2 regions of the Erwinia sp. L03-1 genome follow, and region 1 is predicted to be linked to the other one. Evidence: predicted binding sites of a transcription regulator. Region 1 holds the regulator's gene; the other holds the start of a gene.
The links. Region 1 encodes LexA, which represses DNA repair genes until DNA is damaged. Its sites were predicted from a motif close to TNCTGTATGTACATACAGNA; they were not measured.

Region 1 (5,674 bases):
GAGATTTAGTACAATCGTCTAAGCATAACGCCTGGCAGCAATATAAAACGCTGCTGAACTGCTTAACCTAACGATAATTGTAGTAGAAGATGAGGGGATTGCACGGAACGACACGATAATAAGCGGCAGATTAAGACTATTCCTGCCCGGGTGGATAAAAAACTGTTTTTTATCAATGATTAACCAGGCGATGCAAGATACATTTCACTGACCCGAAGGCAAAAACCACGTTCCGTTGCGCTGGTGCCGCCGCCATATCGCGCCCTGCGTTAGCCCTCTTAACAGCAGAAAAACCGTGACCGCCAGCCACAGACCGTGATTCCCCAGCACCGGAACGGTAATCAGGGTCAGGCCATAACCCAGCGCCGCCAGTGCCATGCTGTTACGCATCTCTGCGGCGCGGGTTGCACCGATAAACATGCCATCCAGCAGGTAACACCAGACGCCGCATACCGGCAGAAGGACCTGCCAAATCAGGTAGCGATCCGCCTGCTGCTGTAAAGCAGGGATCGAGGTAAGCAGTGCGACAATATAAGGCCCGGCAAAGGCATAGAGCAGTGAGAAAAACAGCGCGACCCATCCCGCCTGACGGCATGCCGCGTGCCATATCAGCAGCACAAGATTCGCCAGCGTGGCAGGCGCGCTGAGCCAGCGGATATGCATAAACAGTGATGCCTGGTACTGCACGTCAGGATCGCCGCCGACCAGCGTCAGCGCCAGATGCGTAAGAGGGGATTGCAGGGCGATAAAAGCCAGTCCGCCCGCCAGCGCAATGCAGAGAGGCTGCATAAGCGCGCGTGCAAGCGCAGCTTTGTCACCCGGCACCGAAAGCCTGAGCGGTCAGTCCGGTGGTGCTCATGCGCAGAAAAAGCAGCAGCATAAACAGGAAGCTGGTGATGGTGGTGCCGATCGCAACGCCCGCAAGATAGACAGGCTTATCGAGGTGGCCAATGACAGCGGTATCGACCAGCCCCAGCAGCGGCACGGTAATATTTGAGAGGATCATCGGCAGCGCAAGCCGCCAGAGGCTTTTGTCAGCAGCGTTTAGAAATCGCATCGGTACCCACTGCGCGACGGGTGTCTGCGCAAGTCACTGTCATACACATCGTCTGCTGAGTGGTAGCCAACGATAAACTGACGCGCTGGCGAAGCGGCGCGTCAGTTAACAGTCAGTTAGAACGGATAAAACGGTTATCAAACCCAGTTACCGTTACGGATCACACCCACGGCAAGACCTTCAATCGACAGGGTCTGCTGGCGAAGATCGACGACGATCGGCTCGAAATCGCTGTTTTCAGGCAGAAGATGGACCGTGTTGCCCTGCTTTTTCAGCCGTTTGACGGTAACTTCATCATCAATACGTGCAACCACAACCTGGCCGTTACGCACTTCCTGGGTTTTGTGCACCGCCAGAAGATCGCCATCCATAATGCCAATATCTTTCATCGACATGCCACTCACGCGCAGCAGGAAGTCGGCGCTGGGTTTAAACAAACCTGGGTCAACCTTGTAGTGGCCTTCGATATGTTCCTGGGCCAGCAGCGGCTCACCGGCGGCGACGCGGCCAATCAGCGGCAGGCCTTCTTCGTCTTCCATCATCAGTCGAATGCCGCGCGAGGCACCGGACACAATCTCAATTACGCCTTTACGTGCCAGTGCCTTGAGATGTTCTTCCGCCGCATTTGGGGAGCGGAAGCCAAGCTGTGCGGCAATTTCTGCCCGCGTTGGCGGCATGCCGGTCTGGTTAATATGGGCGCGTATCAGGTCATAAACCTGTTGCTGTCTTACCGTTAGTGCTTTCATCCCGCCCCCTGGTTGTTTATACAGTCGACTGTGAGTATATACAGGTATTTGCGCAATGAAAACCTAAAGATGGACAAAAAACAGCAGTTTGTCTGATTCTGGAACGTCTATCGCATATGTGGCACTAACAACATCAGCCAGGTGGTCATCGCCATGAGAATAGTCAGCAGCACTGCCGCTGAACCCATATCCTTTGCGCGGCCTGCCAGCGGGTGCCGCTCACTGCCGATGCGGTCCACTATCGCTTCTATGGCGCTGTTAAGCAGTTCAACCACGACCACCAGCACCACCGAACCGATCAGCAGCACCCGGGTTATCGGCGTCACGTCCAGCCAGCAGGCCAGCACGATGGCGACAAGCGCCACAATGGCTTCCTGACGAAAAGCCGCCTCGTTTTGCCATGCCGCACGCAGTCCCTGCCACGAATAACCTGCGGCCTTGATAATTCTGGTCAATCCGGTGACGTTATTTGTCATAATGAGGGAACCCTTTGAACTGTTTAACGTCAATGTCTGGGTGGCGCACATTTTGCAACACCACAGATCTCACTGGCGCTTTCTGGTATGCTTGCCGCGCTTTGCTAACAAGAGGCTTCATGTTGTCTATGTCAGGTTGGCGTAATTTATATTATAACCTATTGAATTTACCGGTTAAATTCTTGCTAAAGAGTAAGGCGATCCCCGCCGAGCCGGTCGCTGAACTGGGGCTTGATACGTCGCGCCCTATTATGTATGTGCTGCCTTACGATTCAAAGGCCGATCTGCTCGCGCTACGTGAACAGTGTCGCAAACAGGATCTCCCCGATCCCTTAGATCCGCTGGAAATCGATGGGACAGTGCTGCCCCGCCATGTCTTTATTCATGACGGTCCGCGCGTATTCCCCTATTTTGTGCCGAATATTGAATCGGTAAAGCTGTTTCACGAATATCTGGATCTGCACCGCAGCAACCCGCTGCTGGACGTGCAGATGGTCCCGGTATCGGTGATGTTTGGCCGCGCCCCTGGCCGTGAGGTTCAGGGCGAGAGTCAGCCCCATCTTCGCGTGCTTAACGGCATTCAAAAGTTCTTCGCCGTACTGTGGCTGGGCCGTGACAGCTTCGTGCGCTTTTCGCCGATGCTCTCCCTGCGGCGCATGGCAACGGAGCACGGCACCGATAAAACCATTGCTCAGAAGCTGGCTCGCGTGGCGCGCATGCATTTTGCCCGCCAGCGCCTGGCCGCCGTTGGACCGCGCCTGCCCGTTCGCCAGGACCTGTTCAACAGGCTCCTGCAGTCCAGGGCGATTGCTAAAGCAGTAGAGGACGAAGCGCGCAGCAAAAAAATCCCCTTTGAAAAGGCTCAGCAGAATGCCGTTGAGCTGATGGAGGAGATTGCCGCCGACTTCTCTTATGAAGCCATACGCCTGACCGACCGCATTATGGGCTGGACGTGGAGCAAGCTTTATCAGGGTATTAACGTTAACGGCGGCGAGCGCGTACGCCAGCTGGCGCAGGATGGACACGAGATAGTCTATGTTCCCTGCCATCGCAGCCATATGGATTATCTGCTGCTCTCCTACGTGCTCTATCATCAGGGGCTGGTGCCGCCGCACATTGCTGCCGGGATCAATCTGAACTTCTGGCCTGCCGGGCCGATATTCCGCCGCCTTGGCGCGTTCTTTATCCGCCGTACCTTTAAAGGCAACAAACTCTACTCCACGGTATTCCGCGAGTATCTGGGCGAGCTGTTCACCCGCGGCTACTCGGTCGAGTATTTTGTTGAGGGCGGACGTTCGCGCACCGGTCGCCTGCTTGATCCGAAAACCGGCACGCTGTCGATGACCATTCAGGCCATGCTGCGCGGCGGCAACCGTCCAATCACGCTGGTGCCGATCTATATCGGCTATGAACACGTTATGGAGGTGGGCACCTATGCGAAGGAACTGCGTGGCGCGACCAAAGAGAAAGAGGGCTTTTTACAGATGGTGCGCGGGTTACGCAAGCTGCGCAACCTGGGTCAGGGCTACGTCAACTTTGGCGAGCCGCTGCCGCTGGTCACTTATCTGAATCAGCGCGTCCCGGAATGGCGCGACGCCATCGATCCTATCGAAGCGCAGCGTCCCGCCTGGCTCACCTCCGCAGTTAACGACATCGCCTCGCAGGTGATGATGCGTATAAACAACGCCGGGGCGGCTAACGCCATGAACCTCTGCGTCACCGCCCTGCTGGCCTCGCGCCAGCGCTCGATGACGCGCGAACAGCTGATTGCACAGCTCGAGTGCTACGTACAGCTACTGCGCAACGTGCCCTACTCACCCGATGCCACGGTGCCGGATATGACCCCGGAGGCGCTGCTTGATCATGCGCTGGGCATGAACAAGTTTGAAATCGAGCAGGATAATATTGGCGAGATCATCATCCTGCCGCGCGAGCAGGCGGTGCTGATGACCTATTACCGCAACAATATTCACCATATGCTGGTCATGCCGTCGCTTATCGCCGTCCTGGTCATGCAGCATCGCGAGCTTACCCGAGCCGAACTGCTGCGCCAGATAAGCGTCATCTATCCGATGCTTAAAAGCGAGCTGTTCCTGCACTGGAACAGGGAAGATCTGCCGACGGTGCTTAATGGACTGGTCAGCGAAATGGCCCGCCAGGGCCTGCTCACCGCTGATGAAGAGAGTCTGCGCCTCAGCCCGGCTCGTTTCCGCACCCTGCAGCTGCTGGCGGCGGGCGTTCGCGAAACGCTACAGCGCTACGCCATCACCTTCTCCATCCTCAGCGCCAACCCGTCAATCAACCGGGGTACGCTGGAGAAAGAGAGCCGGACCATGGCTCAGCGCCTGTCTGTGCTGCACGGCATTAACGCGCCGGAGTTTTTTGATAAGGCGGTCTTCTCCACGCTGGTGCTGACGTTACGTGACGAAGGCTATATCAGCGACACCGGCGATGCCCATGTAGAGCAGACGCAGCGGGTCTATCATCTACTGGCCGAGCTGATTACGCAGGAAGTGAGAATGACCATCGAGAGCGCGGCGGTACACGAGTAGCCTGTCGCGTGAGTGATAATCAGGCTTACGACGTAACGCTGCCCAGTCAGCATGAGTAGCCTGGTGCATAAGTGATAATCAGGGCGATGAGGGATCATCGCCCTGAGCAGGCTCTGGTTCTGGCTCAATAATCCCGCGATCTATCATCGCCTGCGCGATGGTACCCTGCCAGTGCCGGGCCGTTTCCTGAGGGGGCGTATTTCGCAGCCTGCCGGCCAGCTGCATCGCGCACGCCTCAGTAAACGCGTTGCACGCCACCCGGTCTTTGTTGCTGTGCAAAAACTCCAGCTGGCTGTTAGCATCCAGCCTGCTGAAGATGGCATTCATCAGCCTGTCTTTATGCGCCTGCGACAGCTCCTGCCAGGCCTGATTCGGCAGCGACTCATCAACGATGCCCACGCTGCGGCTGAGATGACTTTTCTCGAGGGTAGCAACCAAATTGTTCGCGCCAAAGCGCCGCATCTCCGGCTCGCTATTCCACATATCCTCCAGGCTTAGCTGACATTGCAGCATCACCGCCTGTTCCTGCCCCGTACGGGACACGCCAGGCATACCTGATTCCGTCAGCCCAAGGATCAAATCGTGCAGCGCCTGACGATCGTCCGAGTCGGCCATCTCTTTCATCACCTCCTGGCTGCTCAGCAGGAAGTTGAGGTAGCCGACAATCGACGCGACTTTATTGAGCGTATACCCATGAGAAACGGCGGCGTTTGCCCGCAGCTCACTCACCCCGGCGGTATTTCGCTGGCTGTCGCTTAACGCCGTGGCTTCGTTTTTCCCCACCTGGCGTAGCCTCTCGCTCAGAGGCTTATGTAAAAGCTTCTGCTGCTGCTCCGGCGTCAG
Region 2 (5,674 bases), 1.7 Mb from region 1:
TGATGGTCCCGCTGGGTACCGCATAGAGGCTCAGGCTGGCATCCTTTTTCAGACCGTTAACGTCTTTAGGCGGCGCGGTATGCATTTTCTCGTCGGACAGGGCAATCCCCAGGTTTTTTGCCACGCCATTTGCCAGCGAGACGTCGATATGGACCAGGTGATCGACCACGCGTTCGCGGATATAAGGACGGGCCACCTTGCTCAGCTCAAAGGAGTAGGCATCAATAATATGCTGCTGCTCCACCGGCGTCTGGCTGTTCCAGAACAGGCGCGGCTGCGAATAATACTCACCGAACGACGGGCTGCGCTCGCGAACTTTATGGCCTTCGATGCGCTCCTGATAGCTTTCAAACCCGCCACGCTGCGGGGCTGGAGGCGTCTCACGCGGCCAGTTATCGTTGATCGAATTTGGCTCATAGTTCGCCGGATTGGTGTCGATATCCATCCGGTGCATGCCCTGACGCTGGAAGTTATGATACGGACAGGTCGGACGGTTGATCGGGATCTCGTGGAAGTTAGGTCCACCCAGGCGGCTGATCTGAGTATCCGTATAGGAGAACAGGCGACCCTGCAATAGCGGATCGTTGGAGAAATCCATGCCCGGGACGATGTGCCCTGGATGGAAAGCAACCTGCTCGGTTTCAGCGAAGAAGTTATCCGGGTTACGGTTGAGAACCATCTTACCGATGAGTTCAACCGGCACCAGCTCTTCGGGAATAAGCTTGGTCGCATCCAGCAGGTCAAAGTCAAATTTGAACTCATCCTCCTCGGCAATCAGCTGTACGCCCAGCTCATATTCAGGATAGTCGCCAGCCTCAATGGCTTCCCACAGATCGCGACGGTGGAAATCGGGATCGCGCCCGGTGAGTTTTTGCGCTTCGTCCCACAGCAAAGAGGCTTTACCGGCAACCGGCTTCCAGTGGAAGCGGACGAAGGTGGCTTTACCTTCGGCATTGATAAAGCGGAAAGTGTGAATACCGAAGCCTTCCATCGTGCGGTAGCTGCGCGGGATACCGCGGTCGGACATCGCCCAGAGGACATTGTGCAGCGTTTCCGGCTGGAGCGACACATAGTCCCAGAAGGTATCGTGCGCGCTCTGTCCCTGAGGGATTTCATTATGAGGTTCGGGTTTCACCGCGTGGACAAAATCGGGGAATTTGTGAGCATCCTGGATAAAAAACACCGGGGTGTTATTGCCCACCAGGTCAAATACGCCCTCGTCGGTGTAAAACTTGGTCGACCAGCCGCGAATATCACGTACGGTATCCGCCGAACCTGCACCGCCCTGAACGGTTGAAAAGCGCACGAATACCGGCGTCTGCTTACCCGGATCGCGCAGGAAGTCCGCTTTGGTGATATCGCTCATATCACGATACGGCTGGAAGTAGCCGTGTGCCGCAGAACCGCGGGCATGCACGATACGCTCAGGAATGCGTTCGTGGTCAAAGTGGGTAATTTTTTCGCGCAGGATAAAGTCTTCAAGCAGGGTGGGACCGCGAGTGCCCGCGCGCAGTGAATTCTGGTCGTCGGCAATACGCGTGCCCTGATTGGTCGTCAGCGGGAAATTTTCACCCCCTTTGCGGAAGGACTCCAGCGCATCAAGCTTGGCATTATGCGTATTCGGGGCTTTCAGGCTTCCGGGAGCCGTTGGCTCCTTCCCGGGTGGCGTAGGCTCCGCCGAGGGTTTATGCGACCCATCTGCGGGCGCCAGCGAATCCATGCCGGGTTTAGCTGAATCAGGCCCGGTAGACGGGGCGTTGTGGCTGAGTTCCTTATTATCTGTTTCTTTCGACATTCTCACTTACTCCTGTTGTTGTCATTTCAGACTCCAGTAACTATAGAACAGTGAGTGAGATACGCCTTAAAACAGCAGGGTTAAGTGTTTAAAATCGTGTTTAAAAGATGACAAAGGATGATAAAACGCGCATAGCGCGGTAAAAATCGGCGGGGGGAAGCGGGGCGGGGATAAAAAAAGGGCTGGCGGAAGCCAGCCCTGAGAGATTATTCGCGTTTTGAGAGTGCGTAACAGGGAGACTGCTGGCGTTCTGAGAGCCCCAAACGAAGAGGATATTCGCGTTCTGTGGGCTGCAAACGGAGCAGGCTGTTAGCGTTCCGCCAGCTCGAAGTCACGCTCTGCATCGGCGTGGAGCAGCGCTTTATCGGTCTGCTTCAGCCACTGGCTGGTCAGCATGCCGGCCGTCATCGAGCCGTTCACATTCAGGGCGGTGCGGCCCATATCAATGAGCGGTTCAATAGAGATCAACAGCGCGACCAGCGTCACCGGCAGGCCCATCGTGGGCAGCACAATCAGCGCGGCGAAGGTCGCACCGCCGCCAACGCCTGCTACGCCCGCTGAACTGAGGGTTACGATGCCAACCAGGGTCGCAATCCACATCGGGTCGAATGGGTTGATGCCCACCGTCGGCGCAACCATCACCGCCAGCATGGTGGGATAAAGCCCCGCGCAGCCGTTCTGACCTATGGTCGCACCAAATGAGGCGGAAAAGCTGGCGATAGACTCCGGAATACCCAGGCGACGCGTTTGGGCCTCAACGCTCAGCGGAATGGTTGCGGCGCTGGAACGGCTGGTAAAGGCAAAGGTGATGACCGGCCAGACTTTTTTAAAGAAACGCTTAGCATTAACGCCATTAACGGTGAGCAGCAGGGCATGGACGGCGAACATGATTGCCAGTCCCAGATAGGACGCCACGACAAAGCTGCCGAGCTTAACGATATCGCTCACGTTTGAGCTGGCCACCACCTTCGTCATCAGGGCCATGACGCCGAACGGCGTCAGCTTCATGATCAGGCGAACCAGCTTCATGACCCAGGCCTGTAAAACATCAATGGCAGCCAGCACGCGTTCGCCTTTCGGCCTGTCATCCCGCAGCAGATGCAGGGCTGCGACACCCAGGAAGGCGGCAAAAATCACCACGCTGATAATCGAGGTCGGGCTGGCCCCGGTCAGGTCGGCAAAGGGGTTTTTTGGCACAAACGAGAGCAGCAGCTGCGGCGTGGAGAGATCGGCAACTTTGCCGACGTAGTTACTTTTTAGCGCGGCAAGGCGAGCGGTTTCCTGCACGCCCTGGACCAGCCCGCTGGCATCCAGCTTGAACAGCCAGGTGACGAACACGCCGACCAGCGCAGAGATAGCGGTGGTAAACAGCAGTACGCCAATCGTTAATACGCTAATTTTCCCCAGCGAGGAGGCATTATGCAGCCGGGCCACGGCGCTGAGTATTGAGGCGAAGACCAGCGGCATAACGATCATCTGCAACAGCTGAACGTAGCCGTTACCGACGAGATTAAACCAGCTAATGGACTCTTTTAGCGTCGCGCTGTCGGCGCCATAAATAGTATGCAGGACCAGGCCGAACAGCACACCGGTCACCAGGCCCAGCAGGACCTTTTTTGACAGGCTCCAGCGGGTGCTACCACTTTTAGCCAGTATAACTAACAGGGCGACAAATGCCGCAAGGTTAGCGATTAATGGAAGGTTCATCCCCAGATCTCCAATGAAGCAGTGCGCTATATCAGGCACCGCGCTATTACCGTTATTTTTTATTGCGCACGCAAATGCGCCCTGGAGTGCATGGTAGCAGCTGATCCGGGGTGTCTATATATCCAAATGGAATGGGTTATAACCAATCGTTGTTTTATGACGGGTTATTGCGCACCATGGCTATCAATTAGCCGATTAATGTTACTTTGTACCGTGCTGACCATCTGCGCTGGCCATCCGTCTGCACCAAAGGGGGGCAGGCCGGGAGAGAACCATATGGCGATGCCGACCAGCGCCAGGCAGAAAATTCGCTCCATCTGGTTACCTTTCTGACTGGCAAGCAGCGGCAGCCTGAAGCGCCAGCGACAGGGCCAGAGCAGTGGCACGCCAGCGGGCGTGAGCATATCGGCGATGATATGACTCAGGTAGCCCAGTACCAGGCCCTGAAAAGCATCGGCAGGCACCACCCAGTGCTGCGGAACTTTCAGGTTAAAGAGCGCAATACCTCCGATCACCGCCAGCAGGCTGTGGGTAAATCCACGATGACCGAAGGCGCGGGCAATAGGATGTGAAAGCCAGCGAAAACGACGGCCCAGCACGGATTGAGGGTGGTCGATATCCGGCAGCAGGCTGGTTAGCAGCGTTGCCGGAATAATATGCCACCAGTCACCGTTAGCCAGTACCGGCGTGAGTTCGGCGCGTTTGGAAAAAATAGCGCTGGCAAGCGCAAATATAAGATGGCCTTCGGCCGTCATGGAAAACACCTGGCTGGATAGCTGTCAATCCATCCAGTATAGGTGATATGTACAGTAGAATAAATATGTGACGCTGTAACGAAAGATAAATAGAGGGTAAAAGGATCAGTTTTCCTTCAGGCGGTACCGTGGAGATGTGCCGCACTGAGCTGACTCAACGATGAGAGCCTGACGTCAGCCAGCGCCCAGCGCGGGTCCGCGGCCTGTTCAGCAGCAGGTACCACCACGGAGCGCATGCGGGCGGCTTTGGTCGCGATGACGCCGTTCAACGAGTCCTCCAGGGTAACGCAGTTAAGCGGATCCACCCCCAGGCCTTCCGCAGCGTTGAGATAAACCTGCGGATGGGGCTTGCTCCACGGCAGCGTTTCTGCCGAGGCAACCACGTCGAAATAGTCGCGCAGGTTGAAAATGTGCAGCACGCGTTCCAGCATATGCAGAGGCGAAGCTGACGCCAGGCCAATTTTCAGTCCTTCAGCCTTACAAAGCTTTATCGCGGATTCTACGCCGGGAAGCAGCGGGCGCGTCTCCTCAATCAGCGCCTGCGCCCGCACGATAATTCTGCGTGTGACCTCCAGCTGATCCGGCCCCTGCCAGGGTAGCGTTTCATACCACATCCTCACCACCTGATCGATACGCAACCCTACCGTATCCGGCAGCTCGTTGCGGCGCGACAGGTCGACGCCCAGTGAGGAAAAAATATCCCTTTCCGCGCGATCCCACAGCGGCTCAGAGTCAATTAGCAGCCCATCCATATCGAAAATTGCCGCAAGTACAGGACGAAAATAAGGCATTTTATCACTCCATTTGACCGATTACCCCCACAGTAGCATGAAGCTTTCGCGGGTGAAATCGCCTTATTTTCGTCAATATTAGGGACAAGCCGACTTTTTTCAGGCACATTTGCTGCCTGAAGGTAAACTTACACCCCTGGCACAAAAGGACAGGAGAAAGCATGACTTATCAACAGGCTGGCAGAGTTGCCGTACTTAAGCGCATTGCTGGCTGGATCGTATTCATTCCGGCGTTGATTTCCACGCTTATTTCGCTGATGGGTTTTTTAGAACAAAGCCGTGAGAAGCGCGAAGGGATTAATGCCGTAATGCAGGACTTCTCGCACGTCATGATCGACATGATCCGTTTCAATACCGGTTTTTTGAAGTCATTTTGGGAAAATTCGCCCGTGCCTGATTTCAATCACGGCAGCAACGTCTCCTTCTGGGTGATATATGTGCTGATTTTTGTCGGTCTCGCTTTACAGGCGTCGGGTGCAAGAATGTGGCGTCAGACGCGCCATCTGCGGGAAGGGATCGAGGATCAGCTGATTCTGGAAAATGCCCGGGACACGGAAGGGCGTACGCGGCAGCAGCTGGAAGAGAAAATCGTGGTTCCACGGCATACGATTTTCCTGCAGATTTTC

Region 2: a site for LexA is predicted at 4,277-4,296, ahead of AC4PCC_RS11940 (metal-dependent hydrolase). Genes of this name have one in related genera too.

What each region holds. Positions count from the first base shown of each region.
Region 1 is NZ_CM178762.1:4,315,908-4,321,581, forward strand. Features, by position in the region: partial or broken gene AC4PCC_RS19805 (MATE family efflux transporter) at 205-1,057, opposite strand; gene lexA (transcriptional repressor LexA) at 1,195-1,803, opposite strand; gene AC4PCC_RS19815 (diacylglycerol kinase) at 1,911-2,279, opposite strand; gene plsB (glycerol-3-phosphate 1-O-acyltransferase PlsB) at 2,408-4,831, shown strand; gene AC4PCC_RS19825 (hypothetical protein) at 4,910-5,674, opposite strand, start outside.
Region 2 is NZ_CM178762.1:2,585,851-2,591,524, reverse strand. Features, by position in the region: gene katE (catalase HPII) at 1-1,795, opposite strand, end outside; gene AC4PCC_RS11945 (L-cystine transporter) at 2,105-3,502, opposite strand; gene AC4PCC_RS11940 (metal-dependent hydrolase) at 3,667-4,257, opposite strand; gene hxpB (hexitol phosphatase HxpB) at 4,374-5,048, opposite strand; gene AC4PCC_RS11930 (YniB family protein) at 5,210-5,674, shown strand, end outside.